4 regions of the Bacillus sp. N5-665 genome follow, and region 1 is predicted to be linked to each of the others. Evidence: predicted binding sites of a transcription regulator. Region 1 holds the regulator's gene; each other region holds the start of a gene.

What was found. Region 1 encodes Rex, which represses fermentation and respiration genes when NADH is low (regulators of the CRP and FNR family bind a similar motif). Its sites were predicted from a motif close to TTGTGAAATATTTCACAA; they were not measured.
Region 2: the regulator Rex is predicted to act here: its motif matches at 1,565-1,582, upstream of MNO09_RS04655 (L-lactate dehydrogenase).
Region 3: the regulator Rex is predicted to act here: its motif matches at 4,779-4,796, upstream of MNO09_RS24395 (formate/nitrite transporter family protein).
Region 4: the regulator Rex is predicted to act here: its motif matches at 2,998-3,015, upstream of hcp (hydroxylamine reductase).

What each region holds. Positions count from the first base shown of each region.
Region 1 is NZ_CP093325.1:5,257,784-5,265,380, reverse strand. Features, by position in the region: gene MNO09_RS29465 (ABC-F family ATP-binding cassette domain-containing protein) at 1-404, opposite strand, end outside; gene MNO09_RS29460 (redox-sensing transcriptional repressor Rex) at 592-1,221, shown strand; gene MNO09_RS29455 (YdiK family protein) at 1,251-1,442, opposite strand; gene MNO09_RS29450 (CPBP family intramembrane glutamic endopeptidase) at 1,439-2,188, opposite strand; gene groES (co-chaperone GroES) at 2,590-2,874, shown strand; gene groL (chaperonin GroEL) at 2,913-4,547, shown strand; purine riboswitch at 4,688-4,789, shown strand; gene guaA (glutamine-hydrolyzing GMP synthase) at 4,955-6,493, shown strand; purine riboswitch at 6,648-6,749, shown strand; gene MNO09_RS29430 (NCS2 family permease) at 6,878-7,597, shown strand, end outside.
Region 2 is NZ_CP093325.1:481,343-488,939, reverse strand. Features, by position in the region: gene MNO09_RS04660 (PTS sugar transporter subunit IIC) at 1-500, opposite strand, end outside; gene MNO09_RS04655 (L-lactate dehydrogenase) at 523-1,473, opposite strand; gene MNO09_RS04650 (spore coat protein) at 1,768-2,016, opposite strand; gene MNO09_RS04645 (hypothetical protein) at 2,030-2,215, opposite strand; gene MNO09_RS04640 (CPBP family intramembrane glutamic endopeptidase) at 2,362-3,075, opposite strand; gene MNO09_RS04635 (TetR/AcrR family transcriptional regulator) at 3,544-4,101, opposite strand; gene MNO09_RS04630 (MBL fold metallo-hydrolase) at 4,105-4,827, opposite strand; gene MNO09_RS04625 (acyl-CoA dehydrogenase FadE) at 4,977-6,761, opposite strand; gene MNO09_RS04620 (acetyl-CoA C-acetyltransferase) at 7,147-7,597, opposite strand, start outside.
Region 3 is NZ_CP093325.1:4,240,202-4,247,798, forward strand. Features, by position in the region: gene phaR (polyhydroxyalkanoic acid synthase subunit PhaR) at 1-59, opposite strand, end outside; gene phaQ (poly-beta-hydroxybutyrate-responsive repressor) at 258-710, shown strand; gene phaP (polyhydroxyalkanoic acid inclusion protein PhaP) at 753-1,277, shown strand; gene MNO09_RS24375 (MaoC family dehydratase) at 1,379-1,822, shown strand; gene MNO09_RS24380 (alpha/beta-type small acid-soluble spore protein) at 1,970-2,155, shown strand; gene MNO09_RS24385 (TrkH family potassium uptake protein) at 2,270-3,589, shown strand; yybP-ykoY riboswitch at 3,628-3,793, shown strand; gene MNO09_RS24390 (TerC family protein) at 3,884-4,678, shown strand; gene MNO09_RS24395 (formate/nitrite transporter family protein) at 4,881-5,732, shown strand; partial or broken gene MNO09_RS24400 (cyclic-phosphate processing receiver domain-containing protein) at 5,760-6,072, opposite strand; gene MNO09_RS24405 (prepilin peptidase) at 6,087-6,809, opposite strand; gene MNO09_RS24410 (LutC/YkgG family protein) at 6,922-7,597, opposite strand, start outside.
Region 4 is NZ_CP093325.1:2,008,731-2,016,327, forward strand. Features, by position in the region: gene MNO09_RS12820 (DUF3784 domain-containing protein) at 1-248, opposite strand, end outside; gene MNO09_RS12825 (MazG nucleotide pyrophosphohydrolase domain-containing protein) at 373-654, shown strand; gene MNO09_RS12830 (glycoside hydrolase family 25 protein) at 689-1,426, shown strand; gene bla2 (BcII family subclass B1 metallo-beta-lactamase) at 1,563-2,333, shown strand; gene hcp (hydroxylamine reductase) at 3,080-4,366, shown strand; gene MNO09_RS12845 (bleomycin resistance protein) at 4,638-5,060, shown strand; gene MNO09_RS12850 (PadR family transcriptional regulator) at 5,615-5,935, shown strand; gene MNO09_RS12855 (DUF1048 domain-containing protein) at 6,011-6,352, shown strand; gene MNO09_RS12860 (ABC transporter ATP-binding protein) at 6,508-7,269, shown strand; gene MNO09_RS12865 (ABC transporter permease) at 7,270-7,597, shown strand, end outside.

The DNA.
Region 1 (7,597 bases):
TTATAATCTAATTGCAATTGGTCATAATCAGCTAATAATCTTTCATATGTAGCCTCGTTTGAAAAGTTTTCTTCTTTTCCCATCTCTTGCTCTAGCCTTCGAAGTTTTGTCTCCATTTGCTGCAAGTGTGTAAAGACGGTTAACATTTCATCCCAAATTGTTAAAGATGTTTCTAACCCGGTATTTTGAGCTAAATATCCGATTGAGACATCTTTCGGTTTTATAATTTCGCCACCATCATGAGATAGCTCACCAGCTATTATTTTTAATAATGTAGATTTTCCGGCCCCATTTCGTCCGACTAATGCGATACGATCTTTCGTTTGAACTTCTAATTTTATGTTTGCAAGAATCGTTTCTGCACCGTATAATTTCGTAAGCGCGTTTACTTGTAATAAAATCAATGTTTTCACCTCAAATAATTTCTTAACTTTGCCATGTTTATATTTCTCAATCATACTAAAAATAGTGTATAGTTTAAAATAAAGAGAGAATACTTCTTCTCTTTATTATACAGGGAAATTCATGAGTGCTAAACTTCTGTATTTGATTCAAGTATATGAATAAAGATAGGAAGAGAGGAGAGGTTATATGGATCAGCAAAAAATTCCACAGGCCACTGCCAAACGATTGCCTCTATACTATCGATTTATCCAAAACTTATCTCTTTCTGGTAAGCAACGTGTTTCATCAGCCGAATTGAGCGAAGCGGTAAAAGTTGATTCCGCAACGATTCGAAGAGATTTTTCATATTTTGGAGCGTTAGGGAAAAAAGGTTATGGATATAACGTAAATTATTTATTATCATTTTTCCGTGAAACACTCGACCAAGATGATATAACACGTGTAGCACTTATTGGAGTAGGTAATTTAGGGACCGCTTTCTTACATTATAATTTCACGAAAAACAATAATACAAAAATTGAAATGGCGTTTGATGTTAGTGAAGAGAAAGTCGGGACAGAAATCGGGGGCATTCCTGTATATCATTTAGATGAATTAGAAGAACGTTTATCAACTGATATACAAGTGGCAATATTAACAGTACCCGCTACAGTAGCACAATCTGTAGCAGATAGATTGGCAGAAACGAACGTGCATGGTATTTTAAATTTCACACCAGCGCGCTTAAATGTGTCAGATAATATAAGAATTCACCATATTGATTTAGCGGTAGAGTTACAAACACTTGTTTACTTTTTAAAGAATTATCCACAATAAAACGCAGAGGAAGCGACCTCTGCGTTTTATTATTGTTTTTTCTTTGTGAATTTAACTAAGATAAGGCGAAGTGCCAAATTAAAATCAATTGTTGCCATAACTGCAAATAGTATTGTCCACATATTCCAGATTGTATCTGTTACGTTCGTAATGGCGAAGCGTGTAAAGATACATCCTAGAAGGAAGTACAATGCAGCCATGAACAATGGTGAGTTCCTCATACTAAAAATCCTCCGATAAAGCCTTGCATTTTTTCAGCTTCTTTAATCATTTCTTGAATTTGTTCATTGCTCATTAAAACTTGAGCAACTGCAACTAATGTATTCATTGCAACATGAGCCGCGATAGGGACGATAATACGCTTCGTTTTTACATATAAAAAGGCGAATACGAGTCCCATAGAAGTGTATACCAATAAGTGAGTGAAATCAAAATGAATTGCTGCGAATACAAGAGAACTAATGATAGCAGCAATAAAGAAGTTAAACTTCTTATAAAGTGTACCAAATAAAATTTTTCTAAATACGATTTCTTCCAAAATAGGTCCTATTATAGAGATAACGATAAGGAACCAAGGTGTCGTTCTTGCGATATCCATAAGTCTTGCTGTATTTTCTGATCCAGGTTTAATTCCTAATACACGCATTTCTATCATACCGGCAATACTTTGTGAGAAAAATGCTAGGAAGAACCCAATAAAAATCCAACCAATCGTAGCTGGAACAGTAGAGCGCATTGTATCTAAACGTCTGTCACGAATATCTGTTCTAAGTAACCAAAGTACGATACATAATGCAATAAAGAAGCTAATGATTGCCCAGTGGCCAGTTATGAGTTGAAATTTCTCTTCTCTAGTAAATCCTCTGTTATCATAAAGTCCAGTTTTCAGCAGAAGTGGTAATCCAGCAATGGATGATAACTGCATTAAAATGTATGTAACGATAACCCACCAATATTGTTTTTTCAAATGGTTTAACCATCCTTTCTAACTCTAGTGTATGAGATAAGGTAGGATAACATGTAAGTATGCTACCTACGATATAAACTTCACTTAAATTATGTTTTTTTCGTAAATCCTTATTTGAAATTATAATAGAAGACAGGAGAAAGTTGTGTGTATAGCGAAAACAACTTAGGGTGTCCTTTCATATTGTAACATACGAGTAGTGGAAACAACGATTCATATAGTAAAGGTAGAAGAAGAGGGACTCTATATAGAAAAGTGTATAGCTTAATTTGCGAAAAAATTATGATTTTTTTACTTGCAAAAGAAATTGAGATTATTTATTATTATAAGTGTGTTAGCACTCGGGTGACTTGAGTGCTAATAAATAAAATTTACATAACAAAATGAGGAGGTTATTGTTCATGCTAAAGCCATTAGGTGATCGCGTTGTAATTGAGCTTGTTCAAGCAGAAGAAAAAACAGCAAGTGGTATTGTATTACCAGACACTGCAAAAGAAAAACCACAAGAGGGTAAAGTTATTGCAGTAGGTACTGGTCGAGTGCTTGAAAATGGTGAGCGTGTTGCTTTAGAGGTAGCTGCAGGTGATCTTATCATCTTCTCAAAATATGCAGGTACTGAAGTAAAATACGAAGGTACTGACTACTTGATTTTACGTGAAAGTGACATTTTAGCAGTTATTGGTTAATTATATAAATCTTAAAAAATTCAAGGGGGTCAATTATTATGGCAAAAGATATTAAATTTAGTGAAGAAGCACGTCGTTCGATGCTTCGCGGTGTCGACACTCTTGCAAACGCAGTTAAAGTAACGCTTGGACCAAAAGGTCGTAACGTTGTACTTGAGAAAAAATTCGGTTCACCACTTATTACAAATGACGGTGTAACAATCGCAAAAGAAATCGAATTAGAAGATGCATTCGAAAACATGGGTGCAAAATTAGTAGCAGAAGTTGCTAGCAAAACAAATGATGTAGCTGGTGACGGAACGACAACTGCAACTGTATTAGCACAAGCAATGATTCGTGAAGGTCTTAAAAACGTAACAGCTGGTGCGAACCCAATGGGTCTTCGTAAAGGTATCGAAAAAGCTGTTACTGCTGCAATTGCAGAATTAAAAGAGATTTCTAAACCAATCGAAGGTAAATCTTCTATCGCACAAGTAGCTGCTATTTCTGCAGCTGACGAAGAAGTAGGTCAATTAATCGCTGAAGCAATGGAGCGCGTTGGTAACGACGGCGTTATTACTTTAGAAGAATCTAAAGGATTTACAACAGAATTAGACGTAGTAGAAGGTATGCAATTTGATCGTGGATATGCATCTCCTTACATGATTACTGATTCTGACAAAATGGAAGCAGTTCTTGATAACCCATACATCTTAATTACTGATAAGAAGATTTCTAACATCCAAGAAATCTTACCAGTATTAGAGCAAGTGGTACAACAAGGTAAACCACTTCTTATCATCGCTGAAGATGTAGAAGGCGAAGCTTTAGCTACATTAGTAGTGAACAAACTTCGTGGTACATTCAATGTAGTAGCTGTTAAAGCTCCTGGATTTGGTGACCGTCGTAAAGCAATGCTAGAAGATATCGCAATCTTAACTGGTGGCGAAGTAATCACTGAAGAATTAGGTCGTGACTTAAAATCTGCTACAGTTGAATCTTTAGGACGTGCTGGTAAAATCGTTGTAACGAAAGAAAACACAACTGTAGTTGAAGGTATCGGAAATTCACAACAAATCGAAGCTCGTATCGGTCAAATCCGTGCGCAATTAGAAGAAACTACTTCTGAATTCGATCGTGAAAAATTACAAGAGCGTCTTGCAAAACTTGCAGGTGGCGTAGCGGTAATTAAAGTAGGTGCAGCAACTGAAACTGAGTTAAAAGAGCGCAAACTTCGTATTGAAGATGCACTTAACTCAACTCGTGCAGCAGTAGAAGAAGGTATCGTTGCAGGTGGTGGTACTTCACTTATGAACGTATACACGAAAGTAGCTTCTATCGTAGCTGAAGGCGACGAAGCAACAGGTATCAACATCGTACTTCGTGCATTAGAAGAGCCAGTTCGTCAAATCGCAATCAACGCTGGTCTAGAAGGATCTGTAGTTGTAGAGCGTCTAAAAGGCGAAAAAGTAGGCGTTGGTTTCAACGCAGCTACTGGCGAGTGGGTTAACATGCTTGAAACTGGTATCGTAGATCCAGCTAAAGTAACTCGCTCTGCACTTCAAAACGCAGCATCTGTTGCAGCTATGTTCTTAACGACTGAAGCTGTAGTAGCTGACAAGCCAGAACCAAATGCACCAGCAATGCCTGACATGGGCGGCATGGGCATGGGCGGTATGGGCGGAATGATGTAATTCCGTTTGCTCGAAAAACATCCATTTCTATATAGAAATGGATGTTTTTTTTATGTTTTTTAGAAAAGGAAATGAATTTCTGTAGAATTTTGTCGCTTTCTCTCTTGACCATACGGATACTTCATTGTTAGAATCTAGGAAGATAATATAAAACAATCCTTCATATATCCTCGATGATATGGTTTGAGAGTCTCTACCGGGTTACCGTAAACAACCTGACTATGAAGGCAGTGCGTCTTATATTTATAAAGAGCGGAAGACTATCTTTCTTTATAAAGCCAGACCCCTGCCTTTTCTTTGTTATGAGACTAGAGGCGGAGGACTGGCTTTTTTTATTATATTAGTAATGCTTTTTGCCAAATTGGTGAAAATATTTATATACGAGAACTAACGTTGGGGTGATTATTTTGAAGAAGCAGCATGATACAATTATCGTTTTAGATTTTGGGAGTCAGTACAATCAGTTAATAGCACGTCGAATTCGTGAGTTCGGTGTATACAGTGAACTTCATCCACATACAATTACTGCAGAAGAAATTAAAGCAATGAATCCAAAAGGGATTATCTTCTCTGGTGGACCAAATAGTGTATACGGTGAAGGCGCATTACATTGTGATGAAAAAATCTTTGAACTAGGATTACCGATCTTCGGTATTTGTTACGGTATGCAGCTTATGACGCAACACTTCGGTGGGAAAGTAGAACGTGCAAACCACCGTGAGTACGGAAAAGCTGTTCTTAAAGTAGAGAACGAATCAAAATTATATGCGAACCTTCCAGAAGAGCAAGTTGTATGGATGAGCCATGGTGACTTAGTAACTGGTTTACCTGAAGGATTCGTAGTAGATGCAACAAGTGAGTCTTGTCCAATTGCTGGTATGAGCAATGAAGAGCAAAACTTATACGGTGTACAATTCCACCCAGAAGTACGTCACTCTGAGCACGGTAACGATTTAATTAAAAACTTCGTATTCGGCGCATGTGGTTGTTCTGAAGGATGGAACATGGAGAACTTTATCGAAGTAGAATTAGAGAAAATCCGTGAAACTGTTGGAGACAAAAAAGTACTATGCGCACTTAGCGGCGGTGTAGACTCTTCTGTTGTAGCAGTATTAATTCATAAAGCAATCGGCGATCAATTAACATGTATTTTCGTTGACCACGGCTTACTTCGCAAAGGTGAAGCAGAAGGCGTTATGAAAACATTCAGCGAAGGCTTCCACATGAATGTTATTAAAGTGGATGCACAAGAACGCTTCATGAACAAGTTAAAAGGTGTAGAAGATCCAGAGCAAAAACGTAAAATCATCGGTAATGAATTCATTTACGTATTTGATGATGAAGCTTCTAAATTACAAGGTATGGACTTCCTAGCACAAGGTACACTTTATACAGATATCGTTGAGAGTGGTACAGCGACTGCACAAACAATTAAATCTCACCATAACGTTGGTGGTCTTCCAGAAGACATGCAGTTCAAATTAATCGAGCCTTTAAACACGTTATTTAAAGATGAAGTACGTGTATTAGGATCAGAATTAGGAATTCCTGATGAAATCGTATGGCGTCAACCATTCCCAGGCCCTGGTCTTGGTATTCGTGTATTAGGTGAAATCACAGAAGAGAAATTAGAAATCGTTCGTGAATCTGATGCGATTTTACGTGAAGAAATTATTAAAGCAGGCTTAGACCGTGAAGTTTGGCAATACTTCACTGCGCTTCCTGGTATGCGTAGCGTAGGTGTTATGGGTGACGAGCGTACTTACGATTACACAGTAGGTATCCGCGCAGTAACATCTATCGACGGTATGACAGCTGACTGGGCACGTATCCCTTGGGACGTATTAGAGAAAATTTCTGTACGTATCGTAAACGAAGTAAAACACGTTAACCGTATCGTGTATGATATAACAAGTAAGCCACCAGCAACTATTGAGTGGGAATAGTATTATAAAAAAAGATCCATCTAGTGCTCATGCATAGATGGATCTTTTGTATTTCTACTCTTAATACGAACAAAAGTATAAAATTTTATAAAAACGTTCGCTTTTAAATTGACAAAACTACTTCATCGAGTTAATATGAGTATGTAATTCAAACGAAAAGTGAATATTATGCCGTCGTATAATATCGGGGATATGGCCCGAAAGTTTCTACCTAGCTACCGTAAATGGCTTGACTACGAGGCGTTTAGATAAAGATGAGGGGAAACTTGTCTTTATTCATAGAACGCTTCCACGTATATGCAATGGAAGCCTTTTTTATTTTTAATAGATAAAAGAGGGCTAGGGAGATTACGGCGAGTAATCATATAACGGGGGAAACGTAAGATGAAACGCTATTTTCAGTTTGATGAACTCGGTACAAATTATAAAACAGAGTTCATAGCGGGTTTAACGACATTTTTATCTATGGCTTATGTATTATTTGTCAATCCTGCTACGCTGTCACTTGGAAATGTTAAAGGGTTACCAGCAGGTACAGGAATGGATCCAGGTGCAGTATTCGTTGCTACAGCATTAGCAGCGGCGATTGGTTCGTTAATTATGGGGATCTTCGCGAAGTATCCGATTGCTTTGGCGCCGGGGATGGGAATTAACGCGTTCTTTGCTTATACGGCAGTGTTAACGATGGGTATTCCGTGGCAAACAGCAATTGCTGGAACATTAATGTCAGGTATTATCTTTATTATTCTTACAGCTTCAGGTATTCGTGAAAAAATCATTAATGCAATTCCAACAGAGTTAAAGTTTGCAGTAGCGGCAGGTATCGGATTGTTCATTGCTTTCCTTGGATTCCAAAATGCCGGAATTATCGTGAAAAATGATGCTGTTCTTGTTGGGTTGGGGGATTTAACAAAGGGCACAACGTTACTAGCAATCTTCGGGGTTGTTACGACAATCATCTTCATGATTAAGAAAATAAATGGTGCAGTTTTCTACGGTATGATTCTTACAGCAATCTTAGGAGTAGCGACAGGATTAATTGATACTCCGAAAGCGGTAGTGGGAGCAATACCGAGTCTAGAACCAACGTTCGGTGTGGCGTTA
Region 2 (7,597 bases), 740 kb from region 1:
AACGGGCTACCAGCTGAGCTATCTTTAATAAATGCTCCAACTGTATTTAAAACAGGAGTAATATTATGAGATAACCAAATACCAACTAAACCAGAACCTAATATGGCCGCAAATGGAACGAGCATCATATCTAACGCAGTTTTTCCACTTAAACGTTTACCAATATATACAGCTAAAGTTGCTGTTAATAATGCACCGATTGGCTCACCTGTTTTAATTATTAGACCTGCTTCAGTAATTGAAATGGATCCGGCACCAATCGCTCCAGCTACCATAGCCGAGAAGATTACAAGACCATTTGCACCGAGCATAAAAGCAATTCCGGCACCAATCGCTGGTGCCATAAGTGATTTTGCAACAACTCCGATTGTAATAAGCAATGGAATATCAACAATTCTTCCTATATTTTCGATTAGTAAACCAATTCCAAGGGATACGAAAATACCTTGTGCGATTCCAGCTGATGCTTTAAATACACGAGACATTATATATTCCTTCATTTGTTTCACCTTCTCCTATAAGTTAGTAACCAATTGTTTTCATATAATCACGTAAAATATCGTTTGATTTTGCGAATCGAGATTCTTCATCCTCTGTTAAATTTAGTTCTACAACTTCTTTCATACCATCTCTAGTAATAATAGCTGGCACTCCTGTACAAATATCATATTCACCGTACTCCCCATCTAAAATGGCTGATACAGCAATGACACGGTGATCATCGTTAAAGATTGAACTCGCAATATAAGCTAGAGAGTTTCCGATTCCGTAATAAGTAGTACCTTTTCGTTTATAAATTTCCCATCCAGCTTTTGCAGTCTTCTCAACAATTTCATCTAAATCTATTTCACCAAATTTGTCTTTTTTCTCTTCTAAAATTTGTAGAATTGGCTTTCCACCCACAGTTACGTGCGACCAAGCAACCATTTGAGAATCACCATGTTCTCCTAATGAATACCCATGAATACTACGAGGATCTACATGTAACATTTCAGATAGAATTGTTCTTAAGCGAGAAGAATCTAGTGATGTACCAGTACCAATCACACGATTTCTAGGTAATCCAGATAATTTCCACACTTCATATGTAATAATATCAACTGGGTTCGATGCAAGTAAGAAAATACCGTCAAATCCACTTTCCATTACGCCGCCAACAACACTTTCCATAATTTTCGCACTCGCTCCTAAAGTATCTAAGCGACTTTGTCCAGGTTTTGGTGCTGGTCCTGCTGTAATAATAACGATGTCCATATCTTTGCAGTCTTCATAGCTTCCTGCATATACTTTTGTTCTTGTATTTGTAAAGTTAATGCAGTGTGATAAATCCATCGCTTCCCCAACTGCACGTTCATGATTTATATCAATTAATAATAGTTCTTCGCAAATGCCTTGATTTACAATGGAATATGCACAACTTGATCCAACTAATCCAGTACCGATAATTGCAACTTTTCTTGTATTTCTTTTCATAGCAATCTCTCCTAATTGATCATATAATCTATTTCTTTTGTTCTTTACACTCCTAATTATAGAGATTCCCACGATATAAACCATGGATACTTTGTGAAATATTGAGCAACCTTTTGTCCTTTTTGTGAATTGTCATATTCAATTTTCGTCATATTTGTTACAACTGGAAAAATATTTATTATATATTTATTGACATATATAAAGTGAAGCATTAATCAGTCGGGTTTTACCGCCCAGTAAATAGCGGGACAAAACAAAAAACGAGCGACTTCATTCGCTCGTTTTTTCATCCCATTATTCCGCACTTAATTGACCTTTTAATTGCTGTACAATCATTGGGTTAGCAGGTGCAGCTGGCTTATAATAACTCTTTTGCTTTGCGTATTCATACATATTACGTTGACGCATCTCATCTTGATTACGAATTTGGATTAACGTTTGATGTAACTGTTCATTATCAGACTGAGAAATATAATTTGCATAACTTGTTAAACTTGCATTTAATCCCGCTAAATAATCATTTACCATATCTTTTTCATTCATCTGTCGTTTCCTCCTATCCTAGGAAAGTCATTAATTGCTGTTTCGTATTTCGTGCATCTTGCGCATCCTTTTGTAACATTTGTTTCAGTTGTGGATCTGTACAAGCCTGTGCATACTGGTCTAACTTATTAATAATTGTTGCATGTCCACCAATTAAATGGCGTAAGTTTTCTACTTCAAGCTCTGTTAAATTTTGCATAGAATACTCCTACCTTTCTTTATTCGTTCACTGTTAGTATTTAGCTCTTTTTTGATTGTATACATGAATTAACTTTTTCACGTGCATACAAAATAAAAGATGAATAGCTAAGCCATTCATCTTTTATACTGGTTATGTATTTATTTTTATAGAGACACAATCATACTTATACTCACAAGTAAGTTCCATACAATGTGTAAAATAATACTAGGTATAATAGATTGCGTCTTTTTGTATAACATTGCAAATACCATTCCCATAATCGTTGCCGTAATTAGAAGACCTCCATGAAGAATTCCAAAAATGAAGGAAGAAATAATGATCCCAACTAAAAAATTATATTTCTTTTCTAAAAATCGATATAAAATACCTCGAAATAGAATTTCTTCTTTAATCGGTGTAATTATAGCAACACTTAACACATATATAATACTTTGTATGCTATTTTGAATCCCTAAGCTCCCTAATTGTCCCTTCTGTTCTTCTGCACTTTCAAAACTAAACACATGTAACGTTAAATATTGTGATAACGCAATGACTATAAAACCAATTAATAGATATAAATATGTCTTCCCATTCTTCAAAACGGATACATCCCAAATAGATTTAATAAAATGAAGAACTGGTTTATAAGCTAATAAAACGATAGCAACAACAGCTGCATCTAACAAAAGAAAATGGTACCCCTCTAAATTATCACGTAACGCCTCCTCACCATAAATCCCCAAAGCCAAACCAAGGAATAATCCTCCTAGAAGTAAGAATCCTAAAATGGTTGCTATCATTACAAATAGATTTTTATATGTTATATTCTCTATTTTTCTTTCCACACTATACGCTTCTAACACTGTTTTACTCACAGTATCCCTCCAGTTATTCTCATTTATCTCAACAAAATCCTTTAATTGAAATATAAAGATAATATAACAAAATTTCCAAAAAGAATAATATGCAATTTTACATATTATGAAAACTTTATATTTTATAGTTTTAGGAATAGGATTGCTATGCAATAATTATTATATGAAATTTCAAAAAACACTTCCTATCCACCATAACCCTCGCATCATATAAAATTTATTAGTTAAAGGAGCAATAAACATGAAAACACATGACTTCCTTACAGAAATCCAGAAGGGCTCTGAGCCTAGCCCATATCAAGATCCTATTGCATTTATTTTCGTTTTCCTTTCCGTAGCCATATACACATTTTTCAAACCTGCAAAATAATATCATTTAATGAGAAAAAACCTACCATTCTTTTGGGATCATATGCACTAAAAAACCTTAGAATCGCTTCTAAGGTTTTTAGTTGCCTCGCTTCTTATTTAATTTCTCATTACATGTAATCCTTTAATAAACGTTTCCAATAATACATGTAAACTTGTATCTAAATCTATTGGCAAACCAAATCCACCCTGCTGTTCAATCGACGCAAATCCATGACAAATACTTCTGAATCCACGTGTCGCATGAAGTGCATTCTCTCCTTCTAAGCCGTATTGTTGTAAAACCTGAAGACAAAGCTTCACAATTCCGTCTCCTGCTCTTCTTACTTCTTCATCTCGTAAAAAGGTTGCTTCATACAATCCAGGATGTTTGCGTACGAATGCTACATACGCTTTTCCTAAAGCATGAATTGCTTCGTCCATACGTTTACCCTCGGCCGCTTCTTCCAGTCTGTTATGCAGCTGTTGTATTCCGTACATACCAAGATTTTTCCGTACATCTTGTAAACCTTTCACATGATTGTATAGCGAAGGTGAACGTACCCCTAACCTTTGCGCTAATGAAGCTAACGTTACTTCTTGTATTCCATTTGTATCTGCAATTTCTGCTGCTGTTTCTACAATTTTCTGTAATGTAAGTCCGATTCTCGGTGACATAAATTAACCTTCTTTTCTACTTTCTATATTCCGCTTAGCTTCCTTAATAGCAAGTTTTATGACAGTACCTGGATCCTTTATCATTTTCCCATGTCCTGCCGCAAGCAAGGAAGGCTCATATTCGCTTAACTTCTCTGCACTTTGTAATGATATTTCTTTGCTCCACGTTGCCATCGCAGGAAACGGAAACCAAAATTTCATTTGTCCCGAAACAGCCATACCTCCTCTTGTTTGGAAGGCATCCCCGACAATAAGAGCTTTATTTCGTACATCAAGAAGCGACATGGACCCTGGCGTATGTCCCGGTGTCATAATCGCAAGAAGCGATCCAACTCGGTCGCCATCTTCCAATAAAATATCAGGTACCGTTTTTACCTTTTTAGGTACACCGCCTTTTATTGGTATATTTGGTTCATCCTTTTGTAACATCGTATCTCCTTCTAAAAGCTTTGCGTCCCGCTTAGAAATATAGACTGGAACATTAGGAAGTACTTCCTTTAATGCGTCTAATGCACCAATATGATCATCATGCGCATGTGTTAATACAATCTTAGTAATGGGTTTCCCTATTTTCTCAGCCGCCTGTAAAATTCCTTTTGCGCTATATGGCAAAGCCGCATCAATTAAAGTTAAACCATCTTCTTCCTCGACAAAGTAACAATTTACAGGAAACACTCTTGGCAAAAATGACAATTGATATACCGTTTTTTCATGTATCACTCTCATATTTCCAGCTCCCTTTCCGAATAAAACTAATGCTATTAGTTTTATTATACTAATGGCATTAGTTTTATGACACTAAAATTTTCATTTTTGCAAAAAAAAAAAAAAAAAAGAACAGTAGCCGTTTATACGACTACTGTTCTTTACAGCTATTAAACTGTGTAACGCTCATCTTCTAAAATTTTCGCAGCAATTTCACGTTTCTTCGGAATTACGTTAAGTGGTGTGTGGCGAGTTAATTTACGTAATGATGATAACATCATGCGTAGCATGTCGCCGTTTTCAACTGCGATAAGTGTTTCTTTCGCATCTGCTTCGATTTCGTTGAATGCTTCTTGACAGAATACTTCAGTGTATAACACTTTTTGTTTATTCTTTTCAAGACCAGTTGTTTTAATTGCTTTTTCTGTACGAAGAACAGCTGACTCCATTGCGTATAGGTTGCTTACGATGTCAGCGATATTCACAAGAATTTCTTGCTCTTTATCTAATGCTTTACCGTATTTTTGAGCAGCTAATCCAGCTACCATTAAGCCGATTTTCTTCGCGTTAGTTACTAAATATTTTTGAAGTGCTAATGGCTCATCGCCTACTTCTTCTGGCATCATCATCATTAACTCTTCTTGTAATTTTTGTGCTTTTTGAAGAAGTGGTAATTCACCTTTCATCGCTTTACGTAAGAACGTACCTGGTACGATTAGGCGGTTAATTTCGTTCGTTCCTTCGAAAATACGGTTAATGCGAGAATCGCGGTACATTCTTTCAATCTCGTACTCTGCCATAAATCCGTAACCACCATGAATTTGAACACCTTCATCTACTGTATAATCTAGTACTTCAGAACCGAATACTTTATTTAAAGAGCACTCGATTGCATATTCAGCGATAGAAGCTGCTACTGCTTTACCGTCCTTTACTTCCTCTTCAGATAATGTGCTCATGCGGCTTTCGAATAAACCTACTGTACGGTATACAGAGCTTTCAGCTGCATATGTTTTCGCTGCCATGTTCGCAAGTTTCTCTTGAATTAATGGGAATCGAGCGATTGGTTGTTTGAACTGTTGACGTTGGTTTGCATATTGTGCTGAAATTTCTACTGCACGTTTCGCAGATCCAACTGTACCAACACCTAATTTATAACGGCCGATATTTAAAATGTTGAACGCGATAATATGACCTTTACCGATTTCACCAAGTAAGTTTTCTTTCGGTACTAATGCATCTTCTAAAATTAACGTACGAGTTGAAGAACATTTAATACCCATTTTCTTTTCTTCTGGGCTTGTAGATACGCCAGCATATTCTTTCTCTACGATAAATGCTGAGAAGTGCTCTCCATCAATTTTTGCGTATACGATAAATACGTCAGCGAATGCAGAGTTTGTAATCCATTGTTTTTCACCATTTAATACGTAATGTGTACCTTCTACATTTAAACGTGCAGTTGTTTTCGCACCTAATGCATCAGACCCTGAACCTGGCTCTGTTAATGCGTATGCCGCTAATTTTTCACCAGTTGCAAGTAATGGTAAATACTTTTTCTTTTGCTCTTCGTTACCGAATAATACGATTGGTAAAGATCCGATACCTACGTGAGCACCGTGAGTAATTGCAAAACCACCAGCGCGAGAGAATTTCTCTGCGATTAACGCTGAGCTTACTTTATCAAGGCCAATTCCGCCGTACTCTTCTGGTACGTCAGCGCCTAATAAACCAAGTTCCCCAGCTTCTTTTAAAAGACGAACAGAACGATCAAACTCGTGTTGCTCTAAATATTCAAGCTCTGGAAGAACTTCATTTACGATAAAGTCCTCTGTCGTTTTTGCAATCATTTTATGCTCAGATGAAAAATCCTCTGGCGTAAACACTTGATCAATCGTAATCTCATCAACTAAAAAGCTACCGCCTTTAACCGCATTTCCTACTGTTTTTTCCATGAAAATTTCCTCCTTCATATTTTCATAAGCCGCTCCTTTCTTTTTGAAAGAAGCTGGCTCTCAATTTTATTTTTTATAAACCTTTGTTGCTTCCATTCTTTGCTTTAGCGTCGTCTCGTTCTTAGCAAGCCACTTCCACTTTTTATAATCTAGTTCCAGCGGCTAGAATGTTCGGTGGCTTCGCTTCTTCCTGCGAGGCAAAGAACGCCTCTACGTCTGAAGCTCCATCCCACTCACATTCTGAGCGAGCCGCTTCCACTTTTTTTCATAATCCAGTTCCAGCGGCTAGAACAGTCGGTCGTTTCACCCCTTCCTGTGAGGCAAAAAGCGCCTCTTCGTCAGGGCTTCCAACGCCCTCCTGTTCTGAGCAAGCCACTTCCACTTTTTATAGTAATTCAAACACTCCCGCTGCTCCCATTCCGCCGCCGATACACATTGTTACGATACCGAATTGTTGGTTGCGGCGTTTCATTTCGTGAATAAGAGATAGTGTTAGTTTTGCTCCTGTACAGCCAAGTGGATGTCCAAGTGCGATTGCACCGCCGTTTACGTTTACTTTTTCTTCATCTAAACCAAGCTCACGAATAACTTGGATCGATTGAGAAGCGAATGCTTCATTTAGTTCGAATAAGCCAATATCAGATAGCTCTAAACCAGCTAATTTTAACGCCTTTGGAATTGCAGCAATTGGGCCGATTCCCATTACTTCTGGTGGTACGCCAGCTACTGCAAATGAACGGAATTTCGCAAGTGGCTTCATGCCATCACTCACTGCTTTTTCACGATCCATTAATAGTACAGATGCTGCACCGTCACTCATTTGTGAAGAGTTACCA
Region 3 (7,597 bases), 1.0 Mb from region 1:
TCGGTTTGTTCATAAGCATTTTTCCATGCTTGCAATGGATCGAATTTTTGATCAATCACTTCGCCTACACTCCCTTTTTTGTTTTTGAAACAATTCAACCTATTCACTATTTTCTAATATTCTGAATAAAACTTCAAGTCTATATTTTATTTTTCTTTATTTTCCAATAAATGTGTTGACATTAAAAACAGATAGGTGTAAATTGCACTTATAAGCAAAAAATTCCATCTAACTGATTCATGAGGTGATGCACAATCATGCTACATAATGAACCAGAACACCCAGAAAGTTTGGAAAAAAACCAAGCGAAACAACCAAACTCCATGCCAAAAAACTTCTTAGTTCCTTTCTTACTTCTCTGTCTAAAAGACTGGAGTCTTCATGGTTACAAACTCATTCAAATGCTAATGGACATCGGCTTTTCTTCTGTTGACCAAGGTAATGTGTATAGAACACTACGCAAATTAGAAAAAGAAAACCTTATTTCTTCTACTTGGGATACAAGCGAAGGCGGGCCAGCGAAACGAATTTATTCTTTAACAGAATATGGAGAGCAATATTTAACAACATGTGCGACTTCTTTTGAACATTATCAAAATATGTTGCGGACGTTTTTTACGTTATACACCAATGCATTCTTTCCATTTTCTACTTCTCCAGAAAAGGATGAAAAGGATTCTTCATCTTCACCTGGTGGTACAGCAGAGTAATCTGCGTTCACAATATGCAAAAAAACATTTGGAGGTCAAACAATGGAAACTAAGCCATACGAATTAGTCGATGCATTTTGGAAAAACTGGTCTCAATCTCTTTCCCTCTTCTCTTCAGCTGGGAAACAATTAGAGCAACTTACTTTAGAAACTTTAAAACAACAACAAGACGCTTTGCATAAATTAACATCAGGAGTAGATGAACTAGAAAAAGAACTACAACAATTCACTGCTCAGTTCAATAACCAATATACAGATTACGTGAAGCAATTAACTGGAAACTCCTTAAATGATCAAATTAACGAGTGGCAAGGAAAATGGAATGAACTTTCTACTCAAATGCACCAACTTACTGTTTCTCCTACGAAAACATCTTTGTCTATTCTTACTCAAACTAGCGGTCAATTTGAAGAAACAACAAAACAATTTATCGAACAACAACAATTACAACGTGACGAGGTTCAAAAACAGTTAGATGTTTTTTTGGGAGAGTTCAAGTCCAAACAACTAGAACTCGCAAAGCAGTTCGAGGAAAACTCAAAAAATTTATTTACTTCCATCAAGTAAGAAAGATGTGGGAGCTAACTGCAGCACAAACAAAACTCTTTCTTCCTCCTACTACATCAAGATGGCTGGCATTTTTCGATATGGAAAAGAAGGAGGCCAAAATGAATCCATTTCAAGAAGCACAAACTGTTCCGGAGCTTCGTTATGATGAGATTCAAGTCGGTGATCAAGCATCCCTTACAAAAACTATTACGGATGAGGACGTTATTAATTTTGCAAAATTGACTGGAGATGTGAATCCTATTCATATTTTAGATTCTTTTGCAAAAACGACAATGTTTAAAGAACGTATTGCTCATGGCATGCTCGTTTCCAGTTTCATTTCGACGATTCTTGGAACGAAACTCCCTGGCAAAAACACGATTTATTTATCTCAAAACGTTTCATTCCGTGCTCCTGTCAAAATTGGTGATACACTTCGCGTTGTGGCAGAAGTCATTAAAAAACGAGACGATAAAAAAATCATTACGTTGCAAACAAACATATATAATCAATCCGGTGATATTGTCGTGGAAGGTACAGCGACAATACTGAAAAAAGAGTAGCAAATTTGCTACTCTTTTTTCTATCCAATAACTTCTAATCACACCGATTACTTCCGCGTATGAGTACGTCGTTTCCACATAAAATAACGTTACCAGTTTAGATAGGTACTTAGCTGAACTGGACTACTTATAAGGATGTGTATCAACATGGTAAAAACAAACAAATTACTAGTTCCAGGTGCAGAACAAGCGCTTGAACAATTTAAATATGAAATCGCACAAGAATTCGGTGTTAGCTTAGGTTCTAATACAGCATCTCGTTCTAACGGTTCAGTTGGCGGTGAAGTAACGAAACGACTTGTTGCTTTAGCTCAACAACAATTACGTGGATAATACTATACCATATGGCTTAGAGGCAGATATTCTCTGCCTCTTTCTATTTTTAACATACATAATCGTGCTTTTTCACATACTAGTAAGAGCAAACTGAAAGGAACGATATGTAACATGAAACGGATTAATATTAGCATGAGTCCTCCCCGTGTTCTTACTTTGTCTTTTATTATGTTATCAATTATCGGTACATGCTTATTAAAGCTACCAATTGCTACAACAACGTCTATTTCATGGCTCGATGCTTTATTTACAACCGTTTCTGCTTGTACGGTTACAGGGCTTGGTGTTGTAGACACAGGAAAAGTATTTACCTTATTTGGCCAATGTGTCATTTTAACGCTTATACAAGTGGGCGGACTTGGCATTATGAGCTTTGCCGTTTTAATTGCGATTATGCTCGGCAGAAAAATTGGTCTTCAAAACCGAATTTTGTTACAACAAGCGTTAAATCAAACGAACATTGGTGGCGTCATTCGTCTTGCCAAAGCATTATTTTTATTCTCTTTTACAGTCGAATGTATCGCTACTTTAATTCTTTCTTTTGAATGGGTACCAAAATACGGGATTGCTAAAGGGGTCTATTATAGCTTTTTTCATTCAATCTCTGCTTTTAACAATGCTGGTTTTTCTGTGTGGAGCGATAATTTAATGTCCCATTCTCATAGCATTCTTGTCAATCTCGTTATTTCTTCCCTCATTATTTTAGGTGGAATTGGTTTTACAGTAATCGTAGATATAAAAAGAAAGAAAAATTTTAAAAACCTTACATTACACTCAAAACTTATGCTCTCTTCTACTCTAATCGTCAATATTATTGCGACTGTTTTTATTTTTATATTCGAGTTCCACAATTCCCTTTCTATGAGAGAATTTACCCCATTTGAAGAAGGAATGGCCGCTTATTTCCAGGCGGTTTCAACTCGTACTGCCGGGTTTAATACAGTTGATATTTCTGTATTATCAAAGCCTTCCCTACTATTAATGATGCTCCTTATGTTTATTGGCGCTGGTAGTGCTTCAACCGGTGGTGGAATTAAGTTAACAACATTTTTAATCATGTTTTTTGGGGTGTTTAAATTTTTACAAGAACAAGATGATATTGTCGTTTTTAAAAAATCTATTAAAGATACTCTCATTGTCAAAGCATTGACCATCACTATTATTTCCATTTCATTTATCTTTTTTGCTATTTTAATTTTAAGTATTACTGAGCGAGTTCCTCTATTGATGAGTGCTTTCGAAGTATTTTCAGCATTTGGGACTGTGGGTCTCAGTATGAATTTCACACCACACTTAACTATGATCGGAAAAGCTATTATCATCTTTATGATGTTTTTTGGGAAAATGGGACCTTTAACATTGGCTTTTTCATTTGCACGTAAAAAGAACCGAAAAATAAAATATCCAAATGAAGATATTTTAACAGGTTGACAACCGTATAAATTATCCATATAATGAGAGTACAATAGCATATCTCCAAAGGGGAGTAGCGTCCAAGAATATTTCTTGGAAACAAAGTCGTCATTACGTAGAACTTAGTTCTTCCGGCTTTGTTGGCATTTTCATTACATATGTCTAGCAAGACCTTTGCCTATTAACGGCAGAGGTCTTTTTTGTATTAATTTCCAAATTCTTCCAAAGTTAATAGGCAGGAGTATGGGGAAACTAAATAGTGGGGAAATTCTTCACTTATTTAGTACTTATAGAAATGAGAGGAGAATGTACATGGATGTATCATTATTATTGGAGTATGGTTGGGTATTACTCATCCTAATTGCACTAGAGGGGATTTTAGCGGCTGATAACGCTCTCGTTCTTGCAATTATGGTAAAACATTTACCAGAAGAAAAACGAAAGAAAGCACTATTTTACGGATTAGCGGGGGCATTTGTTTTCCGTTTCGGATCGTTATTTATGATTTCGTTCCTAGTCGACGTATGGCAAGTGCAAGCAATCGGTGCCATTTATCTTATGTTTATCGCTGGTAATCACTTATTTAAAACGTATGTTAAAAAGAATTCGGATGAAGACACAGAAGAAAAAGAAGCAAAGAAAAAACAAGAGAACTTTTGGTGGACTGTATTTAAAGTTGAGGTTGCTGATATCGCCTTTGCAGTTGATTCAATTTTAGCTGCTGTTGCATTAGCAATGACTTTACCAAAAACAGGCTTAGGTACAATTGGTAGTCTTGATACTGGGCAATTCGTTGTTATCTTTGTAGGTGGACTTATCGGATTAATCATTATGCGATTTGCAGCAACTGCTTTCGTACAAATATTAAAACGTAAACCAGGACTTGAAACCGCAGCATTTTTAATTGTAGGTTGGGTTGGTGTGAAATTAGCAATTTATACATTAGCACACCCTGCATTAAATGTAATTCCGCATTCATTCCCAGAATCTACGCCATGGAAACTTACATTCTGGATTGTATTAGTTGGAATCGCAGTTGGTGGCTGGTTCTTCTCGAAAGAAGTAGAAGTAAAAGTAGAAAAGAATTTAGACGAAAAAGCGCTGTAATTACAGCGCTTTTTCTTTTTCCCTTCCCCCTCTCAATGTCCAGAAAAAATTCCATTATACTATCTTTTGTAAACGTTTTCTTAATCTATGTATGTCCTTTTTGTGAAACATTGCACAAACTTATTGAAACTAAGAACGATTCCATGTACTTTATTCATATAAGGAGTATTTATAGATGATGTACTAAAGGAGCGTATTACTCATGCTAGAACAAGGATTAGATTATGTTGTCAAACTGGCTAAGAGCAAAAAACAAATGCTAGATACAAACCCGATGCAATATTTCATTCGTGCCGCACTTGCGGGTATTTATATCGGTTTTATTATTGTACTATGTTTTAAATTAGGTAACTTTTTTCACATTGCAGATTCACCAGCAACTTATTTAGCTGCTTCTATGTTTTTCGGAATTGCTCTCGTTCTTATTATATATGGCGGTGCTGAATTGTTTACTGGAAACACAATGTACTTCACTGTAGCAACTTTAAGAAAAGAAACAACGATTTCTGATACACTTCGTAACTGGTTCGCTTGTTATGCAGGGAATTTAGCTGGAGCTTTATTCTTTGCCTTACTATTTTATGCAACTGGAATTTTCGAAGCAATTGATCACGGCCATTTCATGAATAAAGTAGTAGAAGGAAAAATGAATACACCTACAATGCAATTATTCTTTAAAGCAATTTTATGTAACTGGCTTGTATGTCTTGCGTGTTTCTTACCTTCTCAAGTTAAAGGTGATACAGCAAAAATTATGATGATGATGCTACTCGTTTTCACATTCTTCTTATCTGGTTACGAGCATAGCATTGCAAACTTATCACTGTTTGCTCTATCTTTAGTTTCACCGCATCCGGAGACAATTTCTTTTGCAGGTGCTATTCATAACTTAATTCCAGTTACAATCGGTAACATTATTGGCGGGTCCGTCTTTGTCGGTATGGTATACCATTACTTAACAAAGAAAGTACCTGACGTGAAACAAGAAGAAACTGAATTAGTAGCAGCTCAACAAGAAGAAATCATTCCGTTACAAGCACATATGAAACATTAAAAACTCCAAAGTTTTACTTTGGAGTTTTTAGCTCCCCACATATTTAACAACAAGGTGCGGATTAATTTCTCCTTCTTCCTTTCCCTTATTAATTCTCTGTTTCATCTTGTGCATACCGATGACATCATTCGTATGAAGGTGAATTTCATTTACATATAAACCCTCTTTACAAAAAGCCTCTAGAAAATCTAATCCATTTCTTTCCCCCCCATCCCATATTAAAATCAAGGGAAAGAATATTCACATCATAATCCCGAACCATGTGCAAAGCACATTCTACTGTAGTGGCGGGCACATACCCGTACGGACAACTTCTTTGATCATCCATATATACATTCATTTTCTATCCCCTCTCTATTTTATATACGTGACCAACATGTAACATATTGCTCCAAGACTAATAAAAGGACCGAACGGAATTTGGCTCCTCATTTTCATACGTTTTAATACTATACCAACTCCAAAGAAACAAAGACTAAAGCAAGATGCTAAAAATAAAATCATAAAAATCCCTTTCAGTCCCACTATAAATCCAAGTAACGAAAGTAATTTTATATCCCCTCCACCAAGCCCTTCTGGATATATCTTTTGCATGCAATATAACAAAATGAATATAACGCCACTACCAACTATACTATCTGTCCAAGTCACTAACGGTACAAAAATACATTCTAAAATGAGTAAACAGGCAAACCAAGCTAAAATACGATTTGGGATTAACATATATATGTAATCTGTAACTGAAATAATAAGAAGTAGCGAAAATAGCGATAAAATGATGATAAGCTCTCGTTCCACCCCAATCATATATACAGTAAGAAAAAATATCATTCCGGTTACAAGTTCAAATACTACGTACAAAATTGAAATTTTCCTCTTACAATTCGTACAACGTCCCCGTTGTATACAAAATGAAATGATTGGGATCAATTCTTTTGGCTTTAGCACATACTTACAATAATGACAATGTGAACGAGGGGTAATGATAGACTCACCTAGCGGCACTCTCATCGCAATTAACATAAAAAAAGAACCAAACACCATCCCCACTAACAATGCATATAAATAAGTGAACATCCCTTCCTCTCCTTTCCAGAAGAACATAGCAAAAAAAGGAGAGAAATTCTACTTCATATTATTTCTATTCTATTAAAAAAGCAGGCCATTTTCTGGCCTGCTTTCCCCTCTTTTATACGATGAAATATACTGCTTTTAATGGTCCGTGTACTCCGACAACAAGATTCATTTCAATATCTGCCGAGTTACTAGGTCCTGTAATAAAGTTAATACAAGATGCTACTGCCTCGCCATTTTCTACACGTGTGTTCATATCCTGAACAGCTTGTGTAATACGAGGCACAAGTGTTTCACGTGGAATAATAGCAAAGTAAACAGTTGGTAAAAAGTGTAAAGAACGACCTTGACCTTTATGACTTTGTACAACAATCGTACCAGATTCAGCTAAAGTATAATCACTAAATGCGATTCCAATATTCGCTCTTTCTGCGATACGCATATTCTCTTCTTTTTTCTCAGGATCCCATACATTCACTTCAACATTTTGCTTTGGAAGCTCTTCTTTAAATAAAGAAGTCAATCCATAAGAATCAAAACGTTCATCTGCCGATAACATAATAGGTCCCCCGCCGTTTTCCACGATTACTTTTTGAATATCTTCACGTAAACGGTCGTTTGTCGTTTCCACTACAGTTGTATGAATGTTTGTACATTGATTTTTAAATACTTCTAACAATTCTTCTTGTAAATAATCTTTTAGCGTTTCTACATTCACATTACTTTTCCATGCTGGGCGCTTTACGCCTTCCGTTTTCCGCTCACGTCCAAGTTCTTTTGCAATATTATCT
Region 4 (7,597 bases), 2.3 Mb from region 1:
TGCCCAATTATAATGATAGGAAATACGATTTTTGCATTAGGAGTAAGGAAGACACTACCAATTGTGGCGATAACACCGGCAGTTAAATTATAAAGACCAACTATTTTTGATAACTTTACTTTATTTGGTACACGGCGTTCATTGAATCCTGATAAGAGCCAAGTGTATTGTTTTACTCCGATGAAATAGGCTAGTGCAAATGAAATGATTGCAAGTATGAATAATGATGGGGAAGCGAAGAGAGTCATTGAAAACACCTCCATTAAAGAGTTATAAATAAATTATAATATGAATGTTATAATTTAACAAAATACATTTTTGATTTTAAGTGTAATAGAAAAACGGAGTATTTGTGATGAAGGGAGATTAAGTATGAATATTGTGGAATTCCAGAGATATGTATCAAATTTCAGTGAAGAAAAAGGATTTCAAGATACGACAATTGAAGAGCGTACGATGTATGCAATGGCGGAATTAGGTGAATTAGCGGAAGTTATATTAAAGCGTAATAAAATACAAAATGCAAAAAGAGAAATCGGTTTAGAAATGTTTGATGTAATTTGGAATGTATGTGATTTAGCAAACAAGTTAGAAATTGATTTAGAGAAGGCGTTTGAAGAAAAAATGATGATAAATAAAAAGCGTGAATGGTAGGTAGAATTTTAATTTGTAAAGATGGGTGATATGAATGAAAAAGAAGCTTATTATAGGAGGAGTCTTTACCTTAATTAGTGTAATGAGTGTTTTCGCTTACTTAGTTTTTCAAGGCATATTTATTCCGAATCAAATAAGTTCGGATAAGTATAAAATAAAAGGTGTAGATGTTGCGTCGTATCAAGGTGATATAGATTGGAGGGAGTTGGAAAAGCAAAATATGAAGTTTGCGTTTATAAAGGCTACTGAAGGAAGCGCGTTTGTGGATAAGTACTTTTCGAAAAATTGGACGAATGCGAATAAGACAGGTATGCGCGTCGGAGCGTATCATTTTTTTAGTTTTGATAGTAAGGGTGAAACACAAGCAGAGCAATATATACGAACTGTTCCAAAATATAAACAAGCATTGCCACCCGTAATTGATGTTGAGTTTTATGCTAACAAAAAAGATAATCCACCTAAGCGTGAAGATGTTGTGAAAGAGTTGTCGGTCATGATTGAAATGCTAGAAAAACATTACGGTAAGAAAGTAATATTGTATGCAACTCAAGAGGCATATGATTTGTATATAAAGAATGCGTATCCCCAATGTGATATATGGATTCGTAGTGTTTTTACAAAACCGAGTTTATCTGATGAGAGAAAATGGACGTTTTGGCAATACACGAACCGCGGGAGATTAAATGGTTATAATGGAAAAGAGAAGTATATTGATTTGAATGTATTTTATGGGAACGAGGAAGAGTTTGAGAATTATGGAATAAAAGGTTAAGTTTTAAAGCGCACAAAATCTTGTGCGCTTTTTATTAATGATATGAAAAATATGTAAGAAAAGATGGAACAAACATTTGAGATGAATTGTCTATTATAGGTAATAGCTATTTCGTTTGAAAGAAAGGGTGGAGAAAATGAAAAATACATTATTAAAATTAGGGGTATGTGTTAGTTTACTAGGAACAACTCAATTTGTTAGTACAATTTCTTCTGTACAAGCAGAACGAACGGTAGAGCAAAAAGTAATAAAAAATGAGACAGGAACTATTTCAATTTCTCAGTTAAACAAAAATGTATGGGTTCATACGGAGTTAGGTTATTTTAACGGGGAAGCAGTTCCTTCGAACGGTCTAGTTCTTACTACTTCTAAAGGGTTAGTACTTGTCGATTCTTCTTGGGATGATAAACTAACGAAGGAATTAATAGAGATGGTAGAAAAGAAATTTAAGAAGCGCGTAACGGATGTCATTATTACACATGCGCACTCAGATCGAATTGGCGGAATAAAAACGTTGAAAGAAAGAGGCATTAAAGCGCATAGTACGGCATTGACTGCAGAACTAGCAAAGAAAAATGGATATGAAGAACCACTTGGAGACTTACAAAGAATTACAAATTTGAAGTTTGGAAATATGAAAGTAGAAACATTTTATCCAGGGAAAGGGCATACAGAAGATAATATCGTCGTATGGTTACCGCAATACAACATTTTAGCTGGAGGCTGTTTAGTGAAATCTGCGGAAGCTAAAAATTTAGGAAATGTTGCTGATGCTTATGTAAATGAATGGTCTACATCGATTGAGAATGTGCTGAAGCGATATGGAAATATAAATGCAGTAGTGCCTGGTCATGGGGATGTAGGGGATAGAGGATTACTTTTACATACATTGGATTTGTTGAAATAAAAAATTAGGGGAATAAAAAAGCGAGGAGAAACAATTTTCTCCTCGCTTTCTTCTAGCTATATTTAAATGCGAAGCTATCAATTATGCCTGCATACGTTACTGAGATTTTAATTCCAAGTATACAAATACCAGTACCGTCATAATTGCTATAACAACGTAAGTAGCATCAAGCATTATAAGTGTTTTTAAAGTTTCAGTCATCCTAATTCACCCCTGGTATGAAAATATAACATAATCTCTTATCAATCAGATCAGAGATTATAAAGATAACAATGTACATGAAATTTCTTAAGTAGATTCTATATAAATATATCATATAAATAATGTAAATATTGTAAAGATAGTGTAAATGTATTGTAAATAAAGTGATTTTTCATAAAATCTTTAATCAAAAAATTGATAGGTCTTCAAAATGAAAAAACGCTATTCTTTCAGTTGAATAATAAAAAGAAAGAATAGCGTTTTTGTATGTCTATTTCTGTTTGCTTAAGAGATTTATAGTACGAAATTTTCATTTCGTACTATAAACTAGAAAGTTAAATATGTGATTCAGCAATAGTTTAGATATTTGAAAAACTGAACAATATAATTATGTAATGTTTTTTTTGGTTTCAATAAAAATATTATGTCAACAATATGAACTGTCACAAATTTATAATAAGTATTGTGATTGATATCACATCCTTTTTTCCCAATGGATATTATGCTTGATTTGTAAGGAATGATTGGGAGAGGGTGGGATGATCATGTTTTGTTATCAATGTGAACAAACGCCAACAGGCGGATGTAAAGTAATAGGTGTTTGCGGTAAAAATGAAACAATAGCAAGTTTACAGGATACGATTGTGTTTGGGTTAAAAGGAATTGCTGCTTATCGTACGCATGCTGCTCAGCTAGGGTATACTGATGCATTTGTAGATGCTACGACGCAAGAAGCATTGTATATGACATTAACCAATTCTAACTTTAATGAACAAGAACATATTGATATGGCTATGAAAGTTGGGAAATCGGCTTTACGAGTAATGGAGTTGTTAGATGAGGCACATACGAATCATTTTGGTGTTCCAGAGCCTGTTCAAATTACGCAAAACCATGTAGAAGGTAAAGCAATTGTAGTTACTGGTCATAATTTATTTGCGTTAGAAGAATTATTAAAACAAACAGAAGGAAAAGAAATTAATATTTATACGCATTCTGAAATGTTACCAGCACACGGTTATCCGCAGCTGAAAAAATATAAACATTTAAAAGGAAACATTGGTAAGGCATGGTATGATCAACGACGTCTTTTTGAAAAATTTACAGGTGCTATATTAGCGACAACGAACTGTGTTATGCCAATTAAAGGGTCATACTCTGATCGATTCTTTTCATATGATATTGCCGGTTTAGAGGGTGTACAAAAAATTGAAAATGACGATTTTGCACCGTTGATTGAAAAAGCGCTAGAACTTCCAGAAGTACATATGGAGTCGGATGAACAGTTAGTAACAGGGTTTCATCATAATACAGTATTATCATTAGCTCCGGAAATTATTAATGCAGTAAAGGAAGGAAAGATTAAGCGTTTCTTTGTCATTGCAGGTTGTGATGCTCCGGGAAAAGGCGGAGAATATTATCGTGAATTAGCAACGTCGCTTCCGCCAGAAACAGTTATTTTAACAACTTCTTGCGGGAAATTCCGCTTTAATGATGTGAGTTATGGTGTTGTGCCTGGTACAGAGATTCCGCGTTACATTGACTTAGGACAATGTAATAATTCAATTTCTACAGTGAAAATAGCAGCCGCTTTAGCAGATGCTTTCCAATGTGAAGTGAACGAATTACCAGTTAGTATTGTTCTATCATGGTTTGAACAAAAAGCGGTTGCCATTTTACTTGGGCTATTTAGTCTTGGTATTCAAGATATTCGCATCGGTCCAAAGGCGCCTGAATTTATTTCACCTGGCGTGCTTGATGTATTACAAGAAACATTCGGTTTGAAACTAATTACAAATGCAGCGGAAGATATGGAAATGATGTTATCGTAACAAAAGGATGATCTGTCTTATTAAGAAGAAGAGCTAGCCTATAGCGCCCCAAAACAAAAATGTAGAATTTTTGTTTTGGGGTATTTTCTTTTCTTAGCGGGATAGGTATGTGGCGAAATTTCTTCAAAAAGAAAATCGGCTGTATCTAATGTGTAGAGATAATAAAGTTGTTTACTTCTTATAGGACTAACGAAGTAGTGTAATGGAAGAAGTATTTATAGTAAGTGTTATAATTTAATAATCAATAACGTAAGCAAAGGAGGAAGCATTTTTGCACAAACTCAATGCATTAATACCAGAGCTATCAGTTTCAGATATTGAGCAAAGTTTAAATTTCTATTCGGAAATTCTACTGTTTAAAATTGAATATCAAAGACCAGAGGATAAGTTTGCTTTACTGTCTTTAAATGAATGCCAGATTATGATTGAAGAAGTAAATGGTCATTGGAGTACTGGGGAGTTATCTTATCCCTACGGAAGAGGAATTAATTTTCAAATTATCATAAATGATATTGATCCACTATATGATAGTTTGAAAAAGAACGAGTATCCAATTAAATTTGATATTCAAGAGAATTGGTATAGAGCTGATACTAAATTAAAGGGACAAAAAGAATTTTTAATTATAGACCCTGATGGTTATCTATTAAGATTTGTTCAAAACTTAGGTGAAAAAGATGTTGAGGCAGATTAAGCTATGTAAGACAAGATGAAAATTTAGTAAATGGAGCAAGCTACTTTTTTCAATAAGGGGCATTAGTTGAAGAAAAATTAACCAACTTTATTGTCACTGAACATCTAATAGGCAATAGTTGATTTTAGAAAAATATAAAAATCGAGTTGACATTTACAACTACTAAGTCATACAATGTAGAGGTAATAGGTGATACAGAGTAGTGTTGTTTCTCAAAATGTTTTCAGTAAACGATAGGTAATAGCGGATTTTAGAAAAAATTTGAAAATCAGTTGACATCTATAGCTACTTAGTCATACAATGTAGTTGTAATAGGTGATACAGAGTAGTGTTGTTTCTTGAAATATTTTCAGTAAACGATAGGTAATAGCGGATTTTAGAAAAAATTTGAAAATCAGTTGACATCTATAGCTACTTAGTCATACAATGTAGTTGTAATAAGTAATACTGAATAGTGTAGTTGTACTCAAAAGCTATTCAGTAAAAATTCGCCTTAGTACTCTGTGATACTGAATATAAGTCAGACAGAATAGGGGGTAAAGGAGGATCAGGACATGGAAAATTTAACTGAAATGCTAAAAGGTTCACTGGAAGGGTGTGTGTTGGAAATCATTAGCCGCCGAGAAACGTATGGCTATGAGATTACCCGCCACCTGAATGATCTTGGGTTTACCGAAGTTGTGGAAGGGACGGTTTATACTATCCTCGTACGATTAGAAAAGAAAAAGCTTGTGAATATTGAAAAGAAGCCATCAGATATGGGGCCGCCTCGTAAGTTTTATTCATTAAATGAGGATGGCCGTCAGGAGCTTGAACTGTTTTGGAAAAAATGGGATTTTGTATCTTCAAAAATTAACGTCTTGAAGTCAAACTAGCCTCATAATATAAAATGTTCCGGCTCATATTTGGAGAGTTTCTTGTTCTGCTTTATAAAAAAGGAGGAAAATAAGATGTTGGAAATGTTTAAAAAATTAATCGGTGATAAAAAAGAGTACAAAATGATGATGGCACGTGTTGGAGCACTACCGGAAGATTATCAGTTTGTGTTTAAGAAAATTCAAAACTACATGTGGAATTTCTCAGCGGGTAATGGGATGGATATGTTGCACATACAGTATGAATTAATCGATTTGTTTGAAGCTGGTGCAGCGGAAGGCAGACAAGTGCTTGACATTACTGGGGAGGACGTAGCATCCTTTGCTGATGAACTAGTGGCAAACGCTAAAACGTATGTCTCTAAGTATCGTGAAGATTTGAATGAAAGTATTATGAAGAAATTGAGAAAAAAATAAATGCAATTAGTAATACCGACTGATTAGCTGGTTACAAATGTGAATTGCCGCCATCGCTATTCAGTTATATTTTTAAATCACTACTAAGTAATACAGAATATCAGTGATACTAAATAGAGGTTATAGGTAACCTATTTTAATAAGGGGGAAAAAGTATGAGCAATGCAGCAATTTCTGTAAAAGGGTTAAAAAAATCTTTTAAAGATAAAGAAGTCTTAAAGGGAGTGGATTTTGAGGTGCAGCGTGGCGAAATTTTCGCGCTGCTAGGCTCAAATGGAGCGGGAAAGACGACAACGGTCAACATCCTTTCAACGTTAATGAAACAAGATGATGGTGAAGTGAGTATTTGCGGATTTGATATCCAGCGTCAATCAGATCATGTTCGTCAAAGCATCAGTTTGACAGGACAGTTCGCAGCTTTAGACGGCATGCTTACTGGAAGGGAAAACTTGATAATGATTGCTAAGTTACGTGGTGTTTCCAATCCCACTCAAGTTGCTGATAATCTACTCGCAAGATTTAGCCTGACTGATGCGGCCAAGCAGAGGGCAGACCAGTATTCAGGCGGGATGAAGCGCCGACTTGATATCGCGATGAGTTTGATTGGGGCGCCAGCAGTTATTTTTCTAGACGAACCAACGACTGGACTTGATCCGGAAGCGCGGATCGAAGTGTGGGATACAGTCAAGGAACTTGCCGGCAGCGGCACAACGATCTTACTTACGACTCAGTACTTGGAGGAAGCAGAACAACTGGCAGACCGTATCGCTATTTTGCATGGTGGAACAATTATTACGACAGGTACTCTTACTGAACTGAAAGAGATGTTCCCGCCAGCAAAAGTAGAGTATATCGAGAAGCAGCCGACGTTGGAAGAAATTTTTCTTGCGATTATCGGTAAAAAGGAGGAGATGTAAATGAAAAGCAAAACAGGGGTATTACTAGGGCGCTTAATGCGTAATATTATGCGTAGTCCAGATACAATTATTACTGTAGCGATTACACCGATTATGATGATGTTATTGTTTGTTTACGTATTTGGCGGGGCTATAAAGACTGGAACAGATAACTACGTTAATTATTTATTGCCGGGAATTTTGTTAATGGCTATCGCATCCGGTGTGGCTTACACTTCTGTACGATTATTTACGGATGTAAAGAGTGGGCTGATGGCACGTTTCATTACGATGCCTATTAAGCGCTCATCAATATTGTGGGCTCACGTTTTAACTTCTCTTGTTGCTA